Regions from separate parts of the Laceyella putida genome, predicted to be linked through region 3. Evidence: riboswitches for the same ligand, from Rfam matches in the RefSeq annotation. Region 3 holds a riboswitch; each other region holds the start of a gene.
What was found. Region 3 has a riboswitch for lysine ahead of lysA (diaminopimelate decarboxylase). Riboswitches for the same ligand answer to the same signal wherever they lie in the genome.
Positions count from the first base shown of each region.

Region 1: it holds a riboswitch for lysine, as region 3 does, so the genes downstream of both, ACFQNG_RS10005 (aspartate kinase) here and lysA (diaminopimelate decarboxylase) in region 3, are expected to answer to the same signal.
Region 2: it holds a riboswitch for lysine, as region 3 does, so the genes downstream of both, ACFQNG_RS10905 (amino acid permease) here and lysA (diaminopimelate decarboxylase) in region 3, are expected to answer to the same signal.

Region 1 covers NZ_JBHTBW010000024.1:13,062-20,249, forward strand. The annotation lists gene ACFQNG_RS09990 (ABC transporter ATP-binding protein) at 238-1,245, opposite strand; gene ACFQNG_RS09995 (ABC transporter permease) at 1,263-2,186, opposite strand; gene ACFQNG_RS10000 (ABC transporter permease) at 2,188-3,117, opposite strand; gene ACFQNG_RS10005 (aspartate kinase) at 3,287-4,516, opposite strand; lysine riboswitch at 4,635-4,820, opposite strand; gene ACFQNG_RS10010 (RNA ligase family protein) at 4,980-5,765, shown strand; gene ACFQNG_RS10015 (HD domain-containing protein) at 5,762-6,397, shown strand; gene ACFQNG_RS10020 (AAA family ATPase) at 6,402-6,860, shown strand; gene ACFQNG_RS10025 (SCP2 sterol-binding domain-containing protein) at 6,891-7,188, opposite strand, start outside.
Region 2 covers NZ_JBHTBW010000031.1:59,432-66,619, reverse strand. The annotation lists gene glmS (glutamine--fructose-6-phosphate transaminase (isomerizing)) at 1-557, shown strand, start outside; gene ACFQNG_RS10915 (LysE family translocator) at 666-1,271, opposite strand; gene ACFQNG_RS10910 (inositol monophosphatase family protein) at 1,469-2,266, shown strand; lysine riboswitch at 2,538-2,726, shown strand; gene ACFQNG_RS10905 (amino acid permease) at 2,832-4,277, shown strand; gene ACFQNG_RS10900 (TVP38/TMEM64 family protein) at 4,366-4,968, opposite strand; gene ACFQNG_RS10895 (DUF2269 family protein) at 5,040-5,495, opposite strand; gene ACFQNG_RS10890 (antibiotic biosynthesis monooxygenase family protein) at 5,550-5,837, opposite strand; gene ACFQNG_RS10885 (ABC transporter ATP-binding protein) at 6,199-7,107, shown strand; gene ACFQNG_RS10880 (ABC transporter permease) at 7,108-7,188, shown strand, end outside.
Region 3 covers NZ_JBHTBW010000052.1:48,476-55,663, reverse strand. The annotation lists gene ACFQNG_RS15765 (GNAT family N-acetyltransferase) at 108-665, opposite strand; gene lysA (diaminopimelate decarboxylase) at 784-2,103, opposite strand; lysine riboswitch at 2,217-2,407, opposite strand; gene ACFQNG_RS15755 (ATP-binding protein) at 2,587-3,681, shown strand; gene ACFQNG_RS15750 (DUF5682 family protein) at 3,678-4,211, shown strand; gene ACFQNG_RS15745 (hypothetical protein) at 4,156-5,061, shown strand; gene ACFQNG_RS15740 (hypothetical protein) at 5,073-5,942, shown strand; gene ACFQNG_RS15735 (NAD(P)H-dependent flavin oxidoreductase) at 6,050-7,138, shown strand.

The DNA of each region.
Region 1 (7,188 bases), on a different contig from region 3:
CTGACATCAAGTTGAGAAAGGGGTTTCAACTCGCTATTTATTTTACTCCCATCTAGTCGGAGGCGTCAAGGAATGTGACATCGCCACTCTTTATCTAAACGGCCCAGAAAACGCTTAACTCGCCCACTCCGGCGGTTTAACTCCGCGAAAAATGTAAAATAGGCGCGATGAAAAACACAAGCGGATTCATAAAAAGATCCCCCTTCCGAAGAAGGGGAATCCGACTCAACCCGTCATTCAAGAAGCGGACGACCGATGGATCATCACGGGCGGCGCCTCGGGATCTTCCAACCAACACGCCACCAGATGGGTATCAGATAGCCGCGTGAGCGGGGGCATCTCTTCATAACACGCATTCATCGCATAAGGGCAACGGTCGGCGAAGGGACACCCTTGCGGCGGCTCGTACAAATCCGGCGGCGAACCCGGGATCGGCCGCAACTCTTGGTCACGGGATTGATCCAAACGCGGCATCGATTGCAATAAGCCCCATGTATACGGATGATGCGCATCATGGAACAATTCGGTTACAGTTCCTGTTTCCACGACTTGTCCGCCATACATCACACTGACCCGGTCCGCCGTTTCGGCCACCACGCCCAAATCGTGCGTGATGAGAATAATGGAAGTGCCCATCTCCTGTTGCAATTCTTTCATCAACTCAAGAATCTGCGCTTGGATGGTGACATCCAACGCCGTCGTGGGCTCATCCGCAATCAGAACCTTTGGACTCATCGCCAGGGCCATCGCGATCATCACCCGTTGTCTCATCCCCCCGCTAAACTCATGCGGATATTGATCCAACCGCTTCTCGGGATGCGGAATGCCGACCCGATTGAGCATCTCGATGGCGCGCGCTTTCGCTTCCGTTTCCCCGATCTTCTGATGCCAGCGAAGGCCTTCCGTGATTTGCTTCCCGATCGCCATCGTCGGATTGAGTGAAGTCATGGGATCCTGAAAGATCATGCCAATTTCCGACCCACGAATGTGAAACATCTCTTTCTCACTAACTGGCGTCAAATCTTTCCCGTTATAGCGAATCTCCCCGCTTTTAATCTTTCCGGGAAATGGAAGGAGCCGCATCAATGCCAAGGCGGTCACACTCTTTCCGCTACCTGACTCCCCCACAATCGCCAAGGTTTCTCCCCGTTCCAGCGAAAAGGTGACGCCCCGCACCGCTTTCACCTCACCTTTGCCCACCTGAAACGAGACATGCAACGCTTTCACATCGAGTAACTTCTCCATCTTTTTCCCACTCCTCCCTATTTCCGTAGCTTTGGATCAAGCGCGTCGCGCAAACCGTCACCAAACGCGTTAAAGGCTAACATGGTTAAACACAAGAACAACGCAGGGAAAAAGAGGCGCCACCACTCTCCGGACAAGACCGTCACCAGCGAATCGTTTATCATGGTGCCCCAGCTCGCCACAGGCGCTTGCACACCCAACCCCAAGAAACTTAAAAACGATTCCGCAAAGATGGCGCTCGGCACCGTCAACGTTAACATGATAATGATGGGGCCCATCGCATTGGGAATGAGATGTTTGAACAGCAAACGGGCCGTCGTCGCACCAAGCGTTTGGGCTGCCAGCACATACTCCTGTTCTTTCAGCTGAAGCACCTGTCCCCGCACGAGCCGTGCCATGTTTAACCAACCCGTCACCGTGAGCGCGATAATAATCGTGCCCATGCCCGGCGGCAAAATCACCAGCAACAAGATGACCGTCAAGAGGTACGGGAGGCCCCAAAGCACATCAACAATCCGCATCATCACTTCACCTGTGCGTCCACCGCGATATCCGGCGATGCCGCCATAAATCACGCCGATGATCAGATCGATCAAGGCCGCCGCCAAACCGATCGTGAGCGAGATGCGCCCCCCTTCGCAGACCCGCACAAACACATCCCGGCCCAAATCATCCGTGCCAAACCAGTGCTCGGCAGACGGTGCCAAATTGCGCCCCGTTTGCAAATTTTGTTCATTGTATTCATACTCGGACAACATGGGCCCAAAAATCGAGAGTATGGCAATCATGACAATAAAAATGAGACCCAACATCGCCAAGACATTTTGCCTCAACCGACGCCAGCTGTCCCGCCAATACGACAAATGGGGGCGCCGGATCTGCTCCATCGCCCTCTCCGAACGCACCACGGGTTGAAAACGCGGATTCATCGCTGGTTCCATCTCATTTGCCCCCTTTAATCAACTGGATGCGGGGATCAATCCAACCATAAGCCAAATCGACCAAGAAATTGACCGCAATCAACAGGGAGGAATAAAACAGCGTGATTCCCATGATTAAGGGATAATCGCGATTGGAGATGCTCTCCACAAAATACTTGCCAATCCCCGGGATGGAGAAGATGCTCTCAATCACGAAACTGCCGGTCAACACCCCGACCGTCAGCGGGCCCAACACCGTAACCACAGGCAAAATCGCGTTGCGGACGGTGTGCCGCACAATCACCAAAGAAGGCGGCAGGCCCTTTGCTCTGGCCGTGCGGACATAGTCTTGCGTCAATACTTCCACCATGCCCGACCTCATCAGCCGGGTCACACTGGCCAGCGGAAACGCAGCGAGCGCAATCGTGGGCATCACGGTGGAAGCAAACCCTTCCCACGTGGCCACGGGCAAGAGCGCCCACTCGACTCCCAAATACTTTTGCAGCAAAGGGGCCAACACGAAGCTGGGAACGGAAATGCCCAACACCGCGATCAACATCGAGAAATAATCAAGCCATTGGTTTCTCCTGAGCGCCGCCATGACGCCCAAGGTTAAGCCGACCGCGACCGCCAGCAACAACGCTTGCGCCCCTAACTGCGCGGAGACCGGAAACCCTTCGGAAACAATCTCATTAATCGTGCGGGATTCGTATTTGAATGATGGCCCCAGATCAAACAACACCAAGTTTTTCATATAGTTGATATACTGAATGGGAAGCGGATCATCCAGTTGATAGTAAGCGTACAAATTTTTCAGCACTTCTTCAGGAAGCTTCTTTTCATTGCTGAACGGATCTCCCGGAATCGCTTTCATCATCATGAATGTGACCGTCGCAATCACCCAGAGGGTGAGAACCATCTGGATCAAACGGGTCATCACATATCTGGCCAAATAGCAACCCCTCCTAAATATATCCTTGTAAGCAACATATTTTTCAATTAATTTTATCATCACTCAAATTATTATTTTCGGTCAACAAATAATTTTATTGCCCTCTGTTTATTGTCTTGAAAATAAAGAAAAGGTGACCCCGCATAACACGGGATCACCTTTTCTTTATTTATACTTTCACTTCCACTTGATCCAAACCAAAAGCCGTGTGCAACCGGCGTGCCCCTTCCAGGGCCAGTTCACGCTCTACCACGCAGGAGATTTTAATCTCCGAGGTGGAAACCATTTTCACCCGAATGCCCGCTTCACTTAAGGTGGCAAACATCTTGGCGGCCACACCTGGGCGTGTCATCATGCCAACCCCAACTGCGGACACCTTGGCCAAGCCCGCTTCATATAAAATTTTGGCAAAGCCGAGTTCCGCTTGTGCCGCTTCCAGCACTTGGCGCGCTTCAAGACCTTCTTCTTCATTTACGCTAAAGGCTACATCGACCCGCTCATGATCATGTTCACTCTGAACGATGATATCCACATTGATATGCGCCTCCGCCAATAATCCGAATAATTTGGTTAGGGTGTTTTCATGATTTGGCAATCCCAACACCTTAATTCGCGCTACCTGCAAGTCATGTGCAATCCCTCTGACATTGTGTGAGGTTTCCATCGCATTTTCCTCCTTAACCCAGGTGCCGGGCTCATCGACAAAGCTAGAGCGCACCATTAATTGTACCTTATTTTGCAAAGCGGCTTCCACAGAGCGCGGATGGAGCACACCCGCTCCCAGATGAGCCAATTCCAACATCTCTTCGTATGAAATCTCGTCCATCTTTTGCGCCAAAGGAATGACACGTGGATCAGCGGTATAAACCCCCGTCACATCTGTATAAATCTCGCAATAATCGGCTTTTAAGGCAGAAGCCAGCACGACCGCCGTTGTGTCTGATCCGCCCCGCCCCAGCGTCGTAATCTCTTTATCTGGTGAAATCCCTTGAAATCCGGCGACAACCACGACTTCCCCTTGCTCCAACGCGTTCATGATCGTCTCCGTTTTCACGTCATTGACCATGGCCCGCCCATGGACATGATTCGTTTCAATTCCCGCTTGCCAACCAGTGAGCGAGCGCGCTTTCAGCCCTTTCTGATGCAAGGCCATGGACAACAAGGCGATACTTACCTGCTCTCCTGTCGTTAACAGCATATCCATTTCACGCGGAGAAGGGTGTGGACAAATCTCTTTGGCCATCCCAACCAAATGATCCGTAGACTTTCCCATCGCTGACACGACAGCAACACATTGCTTTCCTTGGGCATAGGTATGAGCTATGATCTCTGCTACAGCCTGAATCCGCTCAATGCTCCCTACCGAGGTACCACCAAACTTTTGCACCACGATGCTCATGGCTACTCTCCTCTCAATTCTACATGGCTAGCTAGAAAAGCCTGTAAATAAACAGAAAGACCACAGCAGAGAATCGCTCGCTGTCGCCTTTGTCGTCACGCTCCAGCTCGCTCATCTACTGCGGATTAGCGCTTCACAAAAGCAAAAAATCGCTTCTGTGACAGTCCTGCTCCTGTTCGGACGCAGTCCCAGCCTGCCTTCTGTCGGGTCTTCCAGCAAACTTCGGCGGCCTTTCCCTTTCCTTGTTCTTCAACGGCCCGTCCTCCAAACAAGTACTCATGAAATCCGCACCTCTACTCCACAAAGAGTGGCGAGAATTCTGATATAGTATTAATTTTTTTGATATTAACATAGCACAACCAAATTGGCAAGGTGAAAAAACACTCTTTTTTTCATGACTTTTAACGATATATTATTTATTATTAATATAAAAAATGATTAAAAAGTAAAAGGTGAACCCTATATGGAACCCATGATCAAGTACCCGCGCACGCGACATTTGTCTGGCTCAGGGCTACAGCCTGGCGATGAGGATTTAACCGTCGCCTCCTATCAAGAGTTGATCGGACAACCGATTGTCATCGAAGAGAAAATGGACGGGGCCAATGCCGGCATCAGCTTCGGCCGGGACGGCACCTTGCTACTGCAAAGCCGTGGCCATTACTTGACGGGAGGCCCACGGGAGCAGCAATTTGCCTTGCTCAAAAGCTGGGCCCACCGTTATGCCCACGAACTGTGGGATTTGTTGCAAGATCGTTACATCATGTACGGTGAATGGATGTACGCCAAACACACTGTCTTTTATACGGATTTGCCCCATTATTTTTTGGAATTCGACATCTATGACAAACAAGCCGGCATTTTTCTATCCACCGCCAGACGGCGTGAATTCCTGGCTCGAGCGCCCTTTGTCGTTTCGGTAAGGGTGCTGTATGAAGGCATCGCCCCGCGAAAAAAACCACTGGCGGATTGGATTGGCTCCTCGCCCTTTATTGCGGTCGACCATTTGGAGAAACTGAGACACCTGGCCACCCAACTCAAGCTTCAGCCTGAGCTGGCTATAAGGGAGACCGATCACTCCGGATTGATGGAAGGGTTATATATTAAGGTAGAAGAACATGGCCGCGTGAAAAACCGTTACAAATGGGTACGTTCCGGTTTTTTGCAAACGATCATCGACTCCGAGTCGCACTGGATGAACCGACCCCTCATCCCCAATCAATTGCGGAAAGGGGTGAGCTTATTTTGATTGATGGAAACGCATCGGGCAACCGCCGGCACATTCTGCATGAATTCCCTTGGTTGCAAGCTCTCAGCCAAGTCCCGCAAGATCCGGAGTATCATGGGGAAGGGGATGTGCTCACCCACACCTGGATGGTGGTGGATGAACTCAGTCAGCTTCCCGCTTGGCAAATTCTGCCTCATGAAGAGCAATCCCTGCTATTCATGGCCGCCCTCTTCCATGATATCGGCAAGGAACCCTGTACACAAATGGGCGAAGATGGCCGCTTTCACGCTCCCCACCACGCCAAAGTGGGCGCACAGATGATACGGGAGAAAATGTTTTCCCTCCCAATCCATACCAGGGAAAATCTGGTGCAGCTTGTCCGTTACCATGGCTTACCTTTATGGTTTTTTGAGAAACCCGATCCCGAGAGAGCGGTGATCACCGCCAGTTGGCACATTCGCCTCGATTGGGTCGCCTTGCTCGCGGAAGCGGATGTGCGCGGACGAATCTGTCCAGATCAACCGGAGTTGTTGGAACGCATCGAAATCTTTCGCCAATATGCCACCGAATTGAAATGCTACACCCAACCCCTGCCCTTTGCCAATGCGCATACGCTTCCGTTATTTTCGGAACGCCCATCTCCAAGCGACTGACGTATTGTATGACGATACCCGGTGTGAAGTGATCCTGATGTCCGGTTTGCCCGGAGCGGGAAAAGATACGTGGATCAGCCAAACCCATCCCGATCTCCCGGTCATTTCCCTTGACCAAATCCGGCGCGAACACGGCATTTCCCCCACCGCCAACCAAGGGGAGGTGATCCAAATCGCCAAGGAGCAAGCCAAAGTCCTGTTGCGGCAAAGGCAATCATTCATCTGGAACGCAACCAATCTCACCCGCCATTTGCGCGATCCGCTCATCGATCTGTTCGCCGCCTATGGCGCGCGCATTACGATCGTGTATATGGATGCGCCACTCGATCTCTTGCTCTCCCGCAACCGGAAGCGCAAACACGAGGTGCCTGAGGCGGTGATCCGGAAATTGGTGCGGAAATTGGAAGTGCCCACACTTACGGAAGCGCATCATGTGGAGTGGATCACAGCCAAACAAGCCTGACCTCCATCCCGAGGTATCAGGCTTGTTCATTTAAGCGGCGTAATGTTTTAACACTTTTTGCAAGCGAAGGGCGGCCTCAACCGAGCCTTTCACTTTCAATTTGCCCATCATCAGGGCGGTCGTTGCCCCCAACTTCCCGGTCACGAGCTTCACTAGGACCTCATCTTTGATCACCAGCGTGCAAGTGGGCTCCCACTTGCTTTCCTCTGTCCACTCCGCTTTGCCTTCACTTAAACGCACTTGGTAAGTCCCGCTGGTCAGCTCCAATTGATACACATCATCCAATTGGGCAATCCCGGCAGGGTCTTGGTTGATTTTTTCAGCCAAT
Region 2 (7,188 bases), on a different contig from region 3:
CAAAAGCGGTGAGCGAATTGAGTGAGATTGTCAGCCATCTGCTGGAGTTGCCCGCCAAAGCCGAAGCGGTGCTTAAGCAAGAAGCGCAAATCGCCCAGTTTGCGCGTGGCATCGCGACGAGTGAGCACCTCTTCTTCTTGGGTCGCGGCATGGACTATGCTGTGGCGCTCGAAGGTTCGCTGAAGCTGAAGGAGATCTCTTATATCCACTCTGAAGCGTATGCGGCGGGTGAGCTGAAACACGGCACTTTGGCATTGATCGAAGAGAACATCCCGGTGGTGGCCTTGGCGACCCAACATGCGGTGTATGAAAAAATGGTCAGCAACATTCAAGAGGTGAAAGCGCGCGGCGCCAAAGTATTGGGCATCGCGGTGGAAGGCAACCATGAGTTGCAAAAAACGGTGGACGAAGTGATCCACATTCCCAAAACGATCGATCTCTTGGCACCGGTACTGACTGTGATCCCACTCCAGCTCTTTGCATACTATGCTTGTGTGGAGCGTGGCTATGATGTGGATAAACCACGCAACTTGGCGAAGAGCGTGACGGTGGAATAAGAGACATACGGGTTTTTATAGACACTCCGTTGTTTGCCCTCGGGCAAGCAACGGAGTGTTTTTATTTTGGCGTTGGGACATCATGTCAATCCTTTCGTTGTCATGGGCTTAAGGAAACAGGAAATAAGAGATTGCCTTGACGATAAAACTGCCGCCATAAATGATTAAAATAAAGCTGGCCACCCGCATGAACGTGGATACCAGTTTAGGCTTTACATAGTGGCGACAATGGCTGATGGCAAAGGATAACAGGGAGTTCCACAGGCCCGCACCTATGAGCAACCACATGAATGCCGACCAGATCCACTGTGGAGTATGTTGGCTGATGGTGCTGTAAATGGCCAACCATGATAAAAAATCGCTGGGATTGATCAAACCAAGGCAAAAACCGCGCATCATTGCTTGAGCCGATGGGGAGAAGACGACAGAAAGCAAGGAGATGCTGCTCTTTTCGGATTTCAGTCCAATACGGATGAGAAAATAGCCGCCAATCAAGGAAAAGAAGGCGCGAATCCATTCGCTTTTCAGCCAATCAGACAAACCGTAAAAAAGAATCATCATGATAAACAGATTGGAGATGACATCCCCTATACCCACCAACCATGACAAATAAAAACCTCGATTAATCCCAAGTTTGATCATCTCTATATTCGCTGGCCCCACAGGGGTGGATAAAGCCAAGCCAAGGAGCAGAAAATGATACCAACTTTCCATCGCACTTCTCCTATCCTAAGACAAGTTCTTTTCACATCATATGCTTCATCGCATTCGGACTTGCCAAAATGACAACATTGCCAACGTGAATTAATAAACCAGATGGGTTCTTATGTCCGGGGTACGACATCCGACGTCGCGCTTCTCTTTCGTTATAATGATAGGTGCAGGGATATCAGCACAAAGGAGCGATCAAAATGGGTGAGGCAAGAGAGATGCTGTCGCTGACGCAAGAATGGGTTAGAGAAGCGGGAACCAAGATTCGCGCATTCCTTGCGGTGGGAACGGTGAGGTTTGAGACCAAAAGCCGTAAAAATGATTTGGTGACGGAGATGGATCGTGAGACGGAACGGTTCTTGGTTGAGAAAATCATGACGCATTTTCCGGAACATCGGATTATGGGTGAGGAGGGCATCACTGAACGGCCCGAGCGGTTTGATGGGTATGTGTGGTTTATTGATCCGATTGATGGAACAAGCAATTTTGTGACGCAAGGTTGTGACTTTGTCATTTCGATCGCCCTGTATCATGGACGCGAAGGGATTCTGGCGATCGTGTATGATGTGATGCGGGATGAGATGATTTATACTGTAAGGGGAGAGGGAGTTTACCTCAACGGGCACCAATGTCCCTCCCTGGCAGCGGATGACCGGGCTCTGATTGATTCATTGGTGGCGGTTGAGTTCATTTTCCGAAGTGAAACATCTGACGAATATATGAGCAAAATCATGGAGCTGGGCCCACATATTCGCGGGTTCCGCGTGTTTGGTGCCACCGCTCTCGCCATGGCCAAAGTGGCGGTGGGGCGTGTACAAGCTTTTGTCACAGCAGGTACCAATCCGTGGGACTTTGCCGCGGGCAAAATGCTGATTGAAGCGGCGGGTGGCCGTGTCAGTGACTTGCGCGGGGAGTGCTTGGTGTTAGAGGAACGTTGTCCCGTATTGGCTTCTGTGCCCAGCATTTATGGTGAACTGCGCGATTGGATTGCAAAGTAGCCAGGTTTGGGCGAGCACTTTCCTGCCGGCTTTCCCTTTGGGTGGCTGGCAGTTTTTTATATCTTTGCGAGCGAGAAAACCCCTGGCTTCAGCTATGGGGATGAGAGCGAGCGTCGCGGGATTACCCAAGAATCCCCTGCCTTTAGGCATGGGAGTGGTCAACAGATTGATTTAGTATTATTTTACACAAAGGTTCGCATTGAAAAACAACAATAATTCATTTATACTCGTGACATATGAAATGAAATAGATTAACCCTCATCGATGTCTTCGGTGAGGTAGAGGTCGCGGTTTTTATGAGTAGTTGATTGGAGACACAGAGAAGTCGATGAAGATCAATGAAAGGGAAAATCGCCGAAGCTTTGCTGCCATCTCTGAACAGCAAGGCTGGGGCTGTACTCGAAAAGGGACAGCACTGTCACATTTGCTGGCCGAGCAGATGTGGTGCGCTATCTTGCGGGGATATGGTGTGGGTTTTGCGCAGCCGCCCGATGCATTTGTTAAGGCGGTATTTTTATTACCCGGACCACCTCGCCATACTAATACAGTAGAGAGGTGTTTTTTTATGAGCAGAGAAAATTCGGTCAGCGATTTGAGGCGTGACTTAAAAGCTAGACATCTCATGATGATTGCCATTGGCGGCTCCATTGGGACGGGTGTCTTTTTGGCCAGCGGTTCCGCGATTCAACAAGCGGGCCCCGGCGGAGCATTGATTGCTTATCTGGCCATCGGGTTGATGGTTTATTTCCTGATGTCCAGTCTGGGTGAATTGGCCACTTACATGCCGGTTTCGGGGTCGTTCAGCACGTACGCCAGCCGATTTGTCGATCCGGCTTTTGGTTTTGCGTTGGGATGGAACTACTGGTACAACTGGGCCATTACCATTGCCGTGGAACTGTCGGCCGGCGCCATCATCATGAAATATTGGTTCCCTGACTCTCCAGCCATTTTGTGGAGCGCTTTGTTCTTGGTGTTGATGTTTGCCTTGAACGCGTTATCGGTGAAAGGGTATGGTGAATCGGAATACTGGTTCTCATTCATTAAAGTAGCGACGGTCATTATTTTTATTGTCGTGGGAATATTGATGATCGTGGGCATTTTGGGCGGGCAAGCGATTGGCGCCAAAAATCTGACCATCGGGGAGGCTCCTTTCCCAGGCGGCCTGATGGGAATCATCAGCGTGTTTATGATTGCCGGCTTCTCATTCCAGGGTACGGAATTGGTGGGAGTGGCCGCGGGTGAGAGTGAAAATCCACGCGAAAATGTGCCGAGAGCGATTCGACAAGTATTCTGGCGGATTTTGCTGTTTTATGGTTTGGCGATTCTCGTCATCGGAATGATCTTGCCGTATACGCATCCCAATCTGGCCGGCGGTGATGTGGATCAGATCGCCAAAAGTCCGTTTACCTTGATTTTTGAGCGTGCGGGTCTCGCCTTTGCCGCCTCGGTGATGAATGCCGTGATTTTAACGTCGGTCCTCTCGGCGGGTAACTCGGGGATGTACGCTTCGACGCGGATGTTGTGGACACTTGCCAAAGAAGGAAAGGCGCCGAAGATTTTCGCCAAAGTGACGAAAAACGGTGTGCCGATTTATTCGCTCTTGGCGACGGCCGCGATCGGGATGCTGGCCTTCCTCGCTTCCTTGGTGGGGGAAGGAAAGATCTACATCTGGTTGCTGAATGCTTCCGGCATGACTGGATTTATCGCTTGGTTGGGGATTGCGATCAGCCATTACCGTTTCCGCCGCGCATATGTCATGCAAGGGCGGAACTTGGCTGACTTGCCTTACCGGGCAAAATGGTTCCCCTTTGGTCCGTTGTTTGCTTTTACCCTGTGCTTGATCGTGATTGTGGGGCAAAATTACCAAGCGATCCTAGGTGAATCGATCGATTGGTACGGGTTGTTGGTTTCCTATATTGGCATTCCCGTATTCTTGGCCTTCTATCTGGGGTACAAGTGGGTGAAGAAAACGAAGCTCATCCCTTTGGGAGAGTGTGAGCTGGATAAGTGATGAAAGAGGCTGCTGTGCAGCCTCTTTTTTGCTGAAGTGCCGGGAAAAGTGTTTGGGTTTGCTTGATATTTGAATTGAGTGTGCTTGATTACCTGTCTCCCGTCATGATATCGGTTGCTTCACCTTTGGGTGTACCCATGTTATCCCGTCTTCTCTTATAGAGAAGGGACAAGCCAAGGGCCAAGAGAAGCGCCCCGAAGATGAGCTGGATCAGCCAGGGGTCCAATTGCAGGAGCTGATAACTGACCAAGGTCTCGAGGACCGTGGAGGGGATTTTCCCAAGCGCGGTCGCCCAGAAGAAGGATGACGGGGACACGGTGGTCATTGCCCCTGCCATATTGACGGCACCCGATGGGATGAAAGGCAAGATCCGGGCCAGTGTGAGTGTCCACGTTTGTTCGCCGGGGGAGAGGCGGCCCATGGACTGAATCCACTTCCAGTGCTCATGGCGCTGGAAGTGAAATCTTTTTATGCCGCGGCGAACCAACGCAAAAGCGAGCAGAGAGCCGATCAGCTCGGTGAACCAGGATAACAAGCCGCCAATCCAAGGGCCGAAATAGAGCACATTGGCAGTCGTGATGAACAGCGTGGGTAGGACACCGACCAGTTGACAGGAGATGCCGATGATCAGACTGACCGGAAGCGCCCACCAGCCCAGCTCCTGGAAGAAGAGAGAAAGGGTTTGTTCCACGTTGCGTTTCCTCCTGTTGCGATAATAAAAATAAAAACTTCATGACCGGCAAGGGCCATGAAGTGGGAGGGTTATGCTAATTTGACGGTGGCGAAGAAGATCAGCACGACCAACAGCAACAGGGAGATGTTGAGCAACATGATGTAGCGCTTGATGATGGTCTGCGCCTTCTCTGTTTCGATGCCACTGGTTTTCACTTGGTTGAGCGCTTTGCGGCCATAGATGACGACAAATAAAATGAACAAGATGACAACAACGCTGCCAAAACGCTCTTTGACTACCAGCCACAGCGGTTTTTCACCGCTTGTTTGAACAAGCATGTACAAACCGGTGAGCAATGCCAAGATGGAGCTGGGCATAAACATGGTCATATTCCAGCGTTGGGCGCGGTCCAAAGCGTGGGACATGGTTTCGATGTTGTTGGAGCGCGTCGCATCACGCAATACCATGGCCATCAGGCTGATGCCGCCAAACCAGGTTGCCACAAATAGGACGTGCAAAAATTTTACGATTAATCCTGCTGTCATAAAGAAAGGTCACTCCTTTGGGTCATTTGGTATAAGATCATTTCAGATGACAAACTATTTCACTCTCACGTAATAGCTCGCCAAATCTGGGCGGCTCGCGTCACCGCCGCGTCCGCCGTGCGCGCGTTTAAAGTGGTCGCTTTCCACCCATGCGCGGAAGGCTTCTTTGGATGCAAAAACGGTTTCCGCAATGACATGGGAGCCATCCTCCGCCTCCAATAAGCGAAACGAAAGGAATCCGGGAACCTGTTTCATCGATTCGGGCGCTTTGCCAAAACGCTCCCGCAACATCGCCAGATGCTCGGGGGATGTGATGTTGATCCGATTGTTCACCTGATACATGGAGAAACCTCCTCATCAATCCATTTTCCCTATCTACTATACCACTTTTTTGATGTAGGGAAGATAGGTGAAAATGGCGAATGAAGGCGCAATCAGGGAAAATAAGGAACTAGGTCGTTTTTTTCTGAATAAATCTATCAAATGGTACATTTATTTGAGGGGCGGTTAAAACAGGATTGCATTTGGTGTAGGTTTTCCTGATGTGTTATGATTTTTTTGACAATGGCAGCGAACATTGCCCTAAAGAGGGAAAACGTTGGCGATGTGACGGGAAAGCCATTTTGCGAGAGCCCTGCGGATGACTGGCAGGATGTTGGATAGGGAAAAAATCTATTCGCCGATTTAAAGGAGTCCATTTAAGATGATCAAAGTGAATGAGTTGGTGAAAAAGTACGGCGGCCAAGAGGTGGTCAAGCGCCTTTCCTTTTCTGTGCGGGAAGGGGAGATTTTTGGTCTGTTGGGACCCAACGGGGCGGGCAAGACGACCACCATGGAGATGATTGAGGGATTGCGCACCCCTGATGGGGGCACGATTGAGATCAACGGCATTGACGCGATCAAGCATCGCCAAAAGGTGAAACAGTGGATTGGTGTGCAATTGCAGTCAACCGCCTTGTTTGATCATTTGACGGTTAAAGAAAGCCTTCGTTTATACGGAAGTTTTTATGCCCGTGTCCGTCCATTGCATGAAATGTTGACGGCGTTTCAATTGGAAGAGAAAGAGAAGACGTTAGTGAAGCATTTGTCCGGGGGGCAGAGGCAACGGTTGGCGATTGCGTTGGCGGTGATTCACGATCCGAAAGTAATCTTTTTGGATGAACCGACCACCGGACTGGACCCCCAAGCGCGACGAAGTTTGTGGGAGATTGTATTCCGATTGCGCGAAGAGGGACGTACCGTCTTTCTGTCGACACACTATATGGAAGAAGCGGAAGTGTTGTGTGACCGCATTGGCATCATGGATCAAGGGCGGTTGATTGACCTGGACACGCCGGCTGGGCTGATCCGTCAATTGACGGCGGAGAGCCGCATTGAATTTGTCCTGAATGATATGACCCGGTTGCCCTGGTTGGAGCGATTGCCCGAAGTGAAGTTCGTGGAGCATGCGGAGCGGGAAGTAACACTACATACCGATCAGTTAGAGACCAGTTTGAGCGAATTGGTCACGTGGGCAAAGGAGAATGATGTGCCGCTGATCGGCTTGCGCACACGTTCGGCGACTTTGGAAGATGTTTTTTTAGCGAGAACAGGAAAGAGGTTGAACTCATAAATGAACGCATATACCCAGCTGGTTTGGGCGCAGTTGTTGCTGTTTGCCCGCAATAAGAATGTGATGATCTGGTCGCTCTTT
Region 3 (7,188 bases):
AGCCGTTCCTCTTACATTATAACCACGACCATCATAATAGTTTGTAATCATAGCAGCAGTAGTAGGCCCACATGATGAATAAATAAGCGAGCCCCAATGAGGCTCGCTTATTTATTGACATAACGTTCGCGATATTCATCTTCAAGCATGCTCATGATGATAGAATCGTGGTACTGGTGATTGTAGAATAACGCATCACGCTGAACGCCTTCTTTTTTGAAGCCCAGCCGTTCATACACATGAATCGCACGTTCATTGTATGAATAAACATTCAGTTCAATCCGATGTAAGTTTAAATCACCGAACGCATAGTCCAGCATCAGCTTCATCGCTTCGGTGCCATAGCCTTTGCCTTGATGGATTTGATTGTCAATCGCAATGCGGATATAGCAACTGCGGTTGAACGGATGGATCTCAAGCAGTTGAATGTCACCTATGACGGTGTCGTTTTCCGTTAAAGCGATGAGCATGAGCACACCGGACGAATCTTGGGCCTTTCCTTCAATATACTGCCTCACTTGTTCTCTGGTGAAGCATTTTTGCGTCCCGGTGAGGCGTCTTGTTTCTTTATTGAACAACATGCGGAAATACAATTCCGTGTCTTCGACGCTAATCGGCCGCAAATATACCTGATCTCCTTGTAAAAAGCGAACGGGTGTATACATGAACGTTCCCTCCTGTATCCATATTAACTATAGCCAATTCTCCCTAATTTGAAAATGTTTTTACTAAAAAACAAAAAAGAACCTGACCAAGTGACAGGCTCTTCTCTCATTTATAAAACTAAATTTGTGATAATACAGCTCTTTTACGGTCTTTGCGGATCAGGTCTTCATAGGTTTCCCGCTCCACAACCAATTCCGCTTCGCCATCTTGGACGAAGACGACGGCAGGACGGCGCAGGCGGTTATAATTGCTCGCCATGGAATAACCATAGGCCCCAGTCGACAAAACAGCAAGAATATCCCCGCTATTCACTTTGGGCAGGGCGATGTCCCAGATGAGCATGTCTCCGCTCTCGCAACACTTCCCCGCGATGGATACCGTTTCCGCCGGCGGCAACGACGCTTTGTTGGCAAGCAGCGCGTCATATTTCGCTTGATAAAGCGCGGGACGGATATTGTCTGTCATGCCACCATCCACAGCGACATAGGTGCGAATGCCCGGAATTTCTTTGATCGAACCGATCGTATAAAGCGTGGTACCCGCATTTCCCACGATGCTGCGACCCGGTTCAATCCAGATCTCCGGTCTCGGCAAGTCGCGTTCATCCCATGTGGCCGCCACTTCACGGGTAATAGTCTCCACAAAGGCCTCGATCGCCACCGGATCATCTTCGCTTGTATAGGAGATGCCAAAACCACCGCCCAAGTTAAGCACTTGTACTTCATACCCCATCTCTTCATGCACCCGATCCAAAAACGCCCTGACGATCCGAACCGCCTGCACAAATCCGGTCGTATCAAAAATTTGCGATCCGATATGCACATGAATGCCCAGGAGGTTAAACTGTTTTTTTGCCAGCGCGTGTTGGATCGCCTGCATGGCTTGCCCATCGGAGACACCGAAGCCGAATTTCGAATCTTCTTGGCCAGTGGAAATGTATTCATGGGTGTGCACTTCGATACCGGGTGTAAGACGGAGCATCACATTGACGCGTTTGTTGGCAGTGCTCGCCAGATCATGGAGCAACTCCATTTCATAGAAGTTATCCACGACATAACACCCGACATTCGCTTCGAGGGCCATCCGCAATTCTTCTTCCGTTTTATTGTTGCCGTGAAAGTGAATGCGTTCAACAGGGAACCCGGCTTGGAGAGCGGTATACAACTCACCGCTGGACACGACATCCAGAGAGAGGTTTTCTTCGGCGGCCAGCTGTGCCATGGCGATACAGCTAAAGGCTTTGCTGGCGTAAGCGACTTGAAAAGCAAAACCGCTTTGTTTGAATGATTCGACAAAACGGCGGCTATTTTGCCTGATCAACGCCTCATCATATACATAAAGGGGTGTTCCAAACTCTTTGGCCAATTCCATCGCATCGCACCCACCAATGGTGAGATGGCCTCGCCCGTCAATGCGGCTCGTACCAGATAAAGGCATAAAAAAACCTCCCAATCACGAATGAAATTAGGAGAATACAGTCGGGCCAAAATAAAAAACACCATCTGACTATAGACGGCATCCCTCATTAAAACCGCACCATAACCATATCTCCTGAAGATAGCGCACCACGCATATGCGGATCGATATACGTGACAGTTCTGCCCCTGTTCGGGTACAGACCCAGCCCCCCTGCCCAGAGAAAGCAAGAGAACTTCGGCGACTTTTCCTTTCCATCGCTGTCATGGATCTTCTCTGGATCTCAAGCCATGTACTATTAAAAGTCGCAACCTCTACCTCATCAAGTTATGATGAGGTTTTGCTTATGCAGTTGGTTTATTAATGTGTTTTAGTATAGCACGCAATAGGTTCGATGTGAAGAGGTTAAACACATTCTTTACAATGTATTGCGAACATAAGTTCGGTATGTGATGATAGAGAAGTGAGCGCAACAGATACATACAACAGAGAGGGGACCGTCTTATGGCCGTTCGTTACCCTGCAGAAATTCGCTGTCAAAAAGAATTGGAAGCTTTGCAATTGGCAGATACATATCCCAAACCGCAAGGATGGCTGCTGTCACCACGGATGGTGGAACGTTTCATTTTAGGTTCCGAAGAAGAATGGGTTACCAAAGACGGAGAGAAAATCCGCATTCGGCCCAAATACTGGGGAGATCGATCCTTGATACAAGTAGCAATTGCCACCTTGGCATCGGATCGCGGGCTTATGTTGGCGGGTGAACCAGGAACCGCCAAAAGTTGGTTATCCGAACACCTATCCGCTGCGATTTCGGGAACCTCTCAATTAATTGTCCAAGGGACATCCGGCACCAATGAAGATCAGATCAAATACACATGGAATTATGCGATGTTGATCGCGCAAGGCCCGTCAACGGAGGCGTTGGTGGAAAGCCCGATGATGGATGGCATGAAACAAGGAAAGCTTGTTCGATTTGAAGAGTTAACCCGTTGTCATTCGCAAATACAAGATGTGATGATCTCCATCTTGTCTGAGAAGCAAATCGCAATTCCCGAATTGAACACTGTAGTCAATGCGGAAAAAGGCTTTAATGTCATCGCGACGGCAAACACGGCGGATAAAGGGGTCAACGACATGAGCGCCGCATTAAAACGCCGGTTTAACTTCGTGGTGATTCCTGTGCTCACTGACTTGGAACAAGAGATGAAGTTGGTGGAAGAAAGAGCCAAGGAGCAGATGCTCAGCTTGGGGTTGGAAGCGCAAATCCCACCTGACCTCGTGCGCCTGATGACTACCGTATTCCAAGAATTACGACGCGGGAAAACCATCGACCGCCAAATGCAAATCAAAAAACCTTCCACCGTGTTAAGCACAGCCGAATTGATTTCGGTGATGTCCAACAGCGCGATTCTTTCTACTTACTTCGGAGACGGCTCCATCCAAATGAAAGAAGTGGTGCGCAGCATGTTTGGTGCGGTATCCAAAGAGGATGACACGGACTTGGATGTGGTCAAGGAATATGTGGAAACCGTCGTTCGCGACCGCGAAGGCCAGGTGTGGGCCGATTTTTATCAAACATGTAAGGAGCAATTATGAGTCACATTCATTTCTTACCGATCCGCCACCATTCTCCGTCATGCGCTTATCACGTTCAGCGGGCGATTAACCAAATTCGCCCCAGCCATATCTTGATCGAGGGGCCCAGCGATGCCAATCCGTTGATTCCGCATTTGCTGGAAGAGGATCTGCAACTTCCCGTTGCGATTTATTCATATAAAACCTCACCGCAACCAGAACGGTTGTATTACCCTATATGCGATTATTCACCTGAGTTTGTGGCGATTTTCACGGGATCCTTGTTGGGTGCCCATTGTTCTTTCATCGATATTCCTTCCGCATGGATGATGGAGACACGGAAACTTGGAGAACGTGTTGAAACAGGAGAATGGTGGGCTCGGGGAACCACACTGTATATGGAACGACTGGCCCAAACGGATCAAAAAGACGAAGGCGGAAAAAGAGGCATTGCTTTCGTCGGGGCTCCACTTGGTGGAAAAGGGGGTAGCGGAGTTGGTCCAGCAAGGATACAGTATGGTCAGCGAACAAAGTATCGCTACTTTCGCTGAATTGTCTGAGTTTGTGAAGTCGTATAAACTCCGGCGTCTGGGTAATATTCTTACCTCGTTAAAAGAAGAGTTGCATTTTCACCCGACGAACCAAATCGAAATCGCCCGTTTGTTAAGCGACGCTTGGTTTACCGTAGCGGCGATCCGCAAACATCTGCAAGACGGTTTAAAGAACCCTGTTTTGCTAGATGAGCTCGTCGGAAAAACTTGGCGCAAAACAGAGCTGGAGCGAGTATCCGGGTTGAACTTGGTAGAGTTGGGGTATGAACGCCAACTCCTGACTTCCGGCTTCATCGTGGAGACGAGTATGTTAATCGATTTGAATCAAGGAACGTTATTTGCGGAGAAGCAGATTACCCCGCAAAAAATGAACATATCTTCCAAGGCATCTTACTTTCAAGTGCTTGAAGCGGATTCAGCTTATCTCTATCCAGGTCAGGAACCACGCCGAATCAAGCTGGAATCCTTCCGGCAGCGCACACTGACGCACACCGATTTAGATCGGTTGGTGCCCTATGCGGTTTCTTCTTTTCAACCTCTGCTAACTCAGTTGCAAGAGCAAGCTTCCTCTTTATTCCCGCAAGAAGAGATTTGTGCCCTGATTCATCCGAAGCTGTTGGTGCAAGCGGGAAACGTTGTATATGCGATTGATCAACAGCATCGCATGTTGCGTGTTGCCGAAAAAAGTAGAGGTGGCTTGAAACGTCTGGTCAAAGAGTTTGCTGATGGGTTGCTATTTGGCAAACTCCTGTTAACCGATCAGCCGGTTTTGTCTGTTCTCTCCTTTATTCCGTTGGATTCTCCTACGCATGCACGGTATCTCTACACTTGGCCCATGATGAAATGGTGAGGAGGGAATCGATGACACAGATGGTTAGGCTAATCGAACAGTTAGAAGAGCAACTCCTGTTTCTGTTGGCCTCCGGTTTACAGCACGCCCGTTTGGAAATGCAGGAGATCGCCGAGCAGGCGACTCTTTGGCAAGAATGGGGGTTTCCCGAGCTGTCCCATCATTTAACACAGCTAGCAGACAAGCAAGGGCCAGAACAAATCACGCAACTATTCTTGTTGCTGCGGCAATGCGATTGGCTTAAACGGCAATTTATCCAACTTGATTCTTATGATCCACCGAAGAAGCGACAATGCAAAAAGAATAGCAAATGGTCTTTATATCCCCTCTCTCTGATGACAATGAATGAAACCAGCTATATCATCGTCCATCTATGGGAGCAACAAAAAAAGAAAGAAGAGGGGGTCCTGATCTGGATCCCAGAATCCTGTTTTCCCACCCCCATCCGGCCCCGGTTGCTTAGAAGTGTGTTTGAGGTGGAAGATTGCCAATTCGACCACTACTTTGCCCTTGATAAATCGACCCATCTTCCCGTGTTCCGAGTGAAGGTAACAAACGAGCTCGATGTCGAAGCAGATGAATTAGTCCGTTCCCTTTCGGGGCGGATGTGCTTGAAATTGGCTCGGGGCGCGGTTTATCTTGACCGACTCAAGGAATCCGACAAGACGAGACGGTGGACCTTGTTCAATAACACAAGCCGGATGAACATGAAGCAATTAGAGCAAATCTGGCCGGCCTATTGCTTTTATTACAAAACGGAGCAATTTTTCATTCCGCTGATCTTCGCGAATCAATTGGATTTAAAACAGGCCGTGATCCTGCATGTGTATGAATCAGCTTGGACGGACGAACAATTAAGTGTGTTTAAACAAGAGAGATAGAGTGTGCAAAGAGTGGCACATACGTTTGAGTGCCTCTCTTTGCAAAGCCTGACCGCGACGGCTTTGTTACAATATAATTAGTTTTGCGAAAAGAAGGGGGTAGCAAGATGTTTCAGCAAACAACATTTGCTTCGCTATGTTCCGTTCAACACCCGATTGTTCTGGCCCCGATGGCGGGAGGGGTCACAACACCCGAATTAGTCGCGGCTGTATCCAATGCGGGTGGATTGGGTTCATTGGGTGCCGGATATTTGTCTCCAGCCAAATTGCGCGAAGAGATTAAGGAGATACGCATGCGCACTTCGCGTCCATTTGCTGTCAATTTATTTGTTCCCGGAAATGATAACAGCCCGGATAACAACGTATGCACTGAACTAAAAACCGGCCTCAAACCCATTTGTGACGAGTTGGGCATAGAGCCGGAAGAGTTGACTTGCGCTTATGAGGATCAGTTTGAGGAGCAATTTGCCGTTATTATAGAAGAGCGTGTTCCCGTCTTCAGCTTTACGTTTGGGATGTTGGCGAAAGAGAAGATTCAGAAATGCAAACAGGCAGGGATTCTTACCATCGGCACGGCTACAACGGTCCTTGAAGCAATCCGGTTGGAAGGGAGCGGAGTGGATGCGATTGTCACGCAAGGAAGTGAAGCCGGAGGGCATCGCGGAACCTTTGCGCATCCATACCATGAAGCGTTGATCGGAACCATGGCATTAGTGCCGCAAGTGGCGGATCACGTCAGTATTCCCATCATCGCGGCTGGTGGCATCATGGATGCAAGGGGAATCGTAGCCAGCTTCGCCTTGGGAGCCTCTGCCGCTCAGATGGGAACAGCCTTTATCCCATGCAAAGAAAGTGGCGCCCACCCTTTATATAAAGACGCGTTGCTCCGAGCTTCAGAAGATCGGACCGCCGTTTCGCAAGCGATTAAGGGTAAAGCCGTCCGCGGATTGCATAACCGTCTGATGGACTTGGTTGAACAGATGCCGACAACCTTGCCTTACCCGTATCAACATGCCCTGACACAAAAAATCCGCCAAGCCGCAGCCCAACAACAACGCCCTGAATGGATGTCCATGTGGGCGGGCCAAGGAATACGCCTGGCTAAAGAGACAACTGTTCAAGACTTCATGACAGAAATAACAGAAGGGATTGGCAAACTATTGGGAAGATTGAATGAAATAGATAATAGGCAATAGTGATTCAATATAGATAAACCGAATTGTAGTATAGATTGGTTTGCGATATA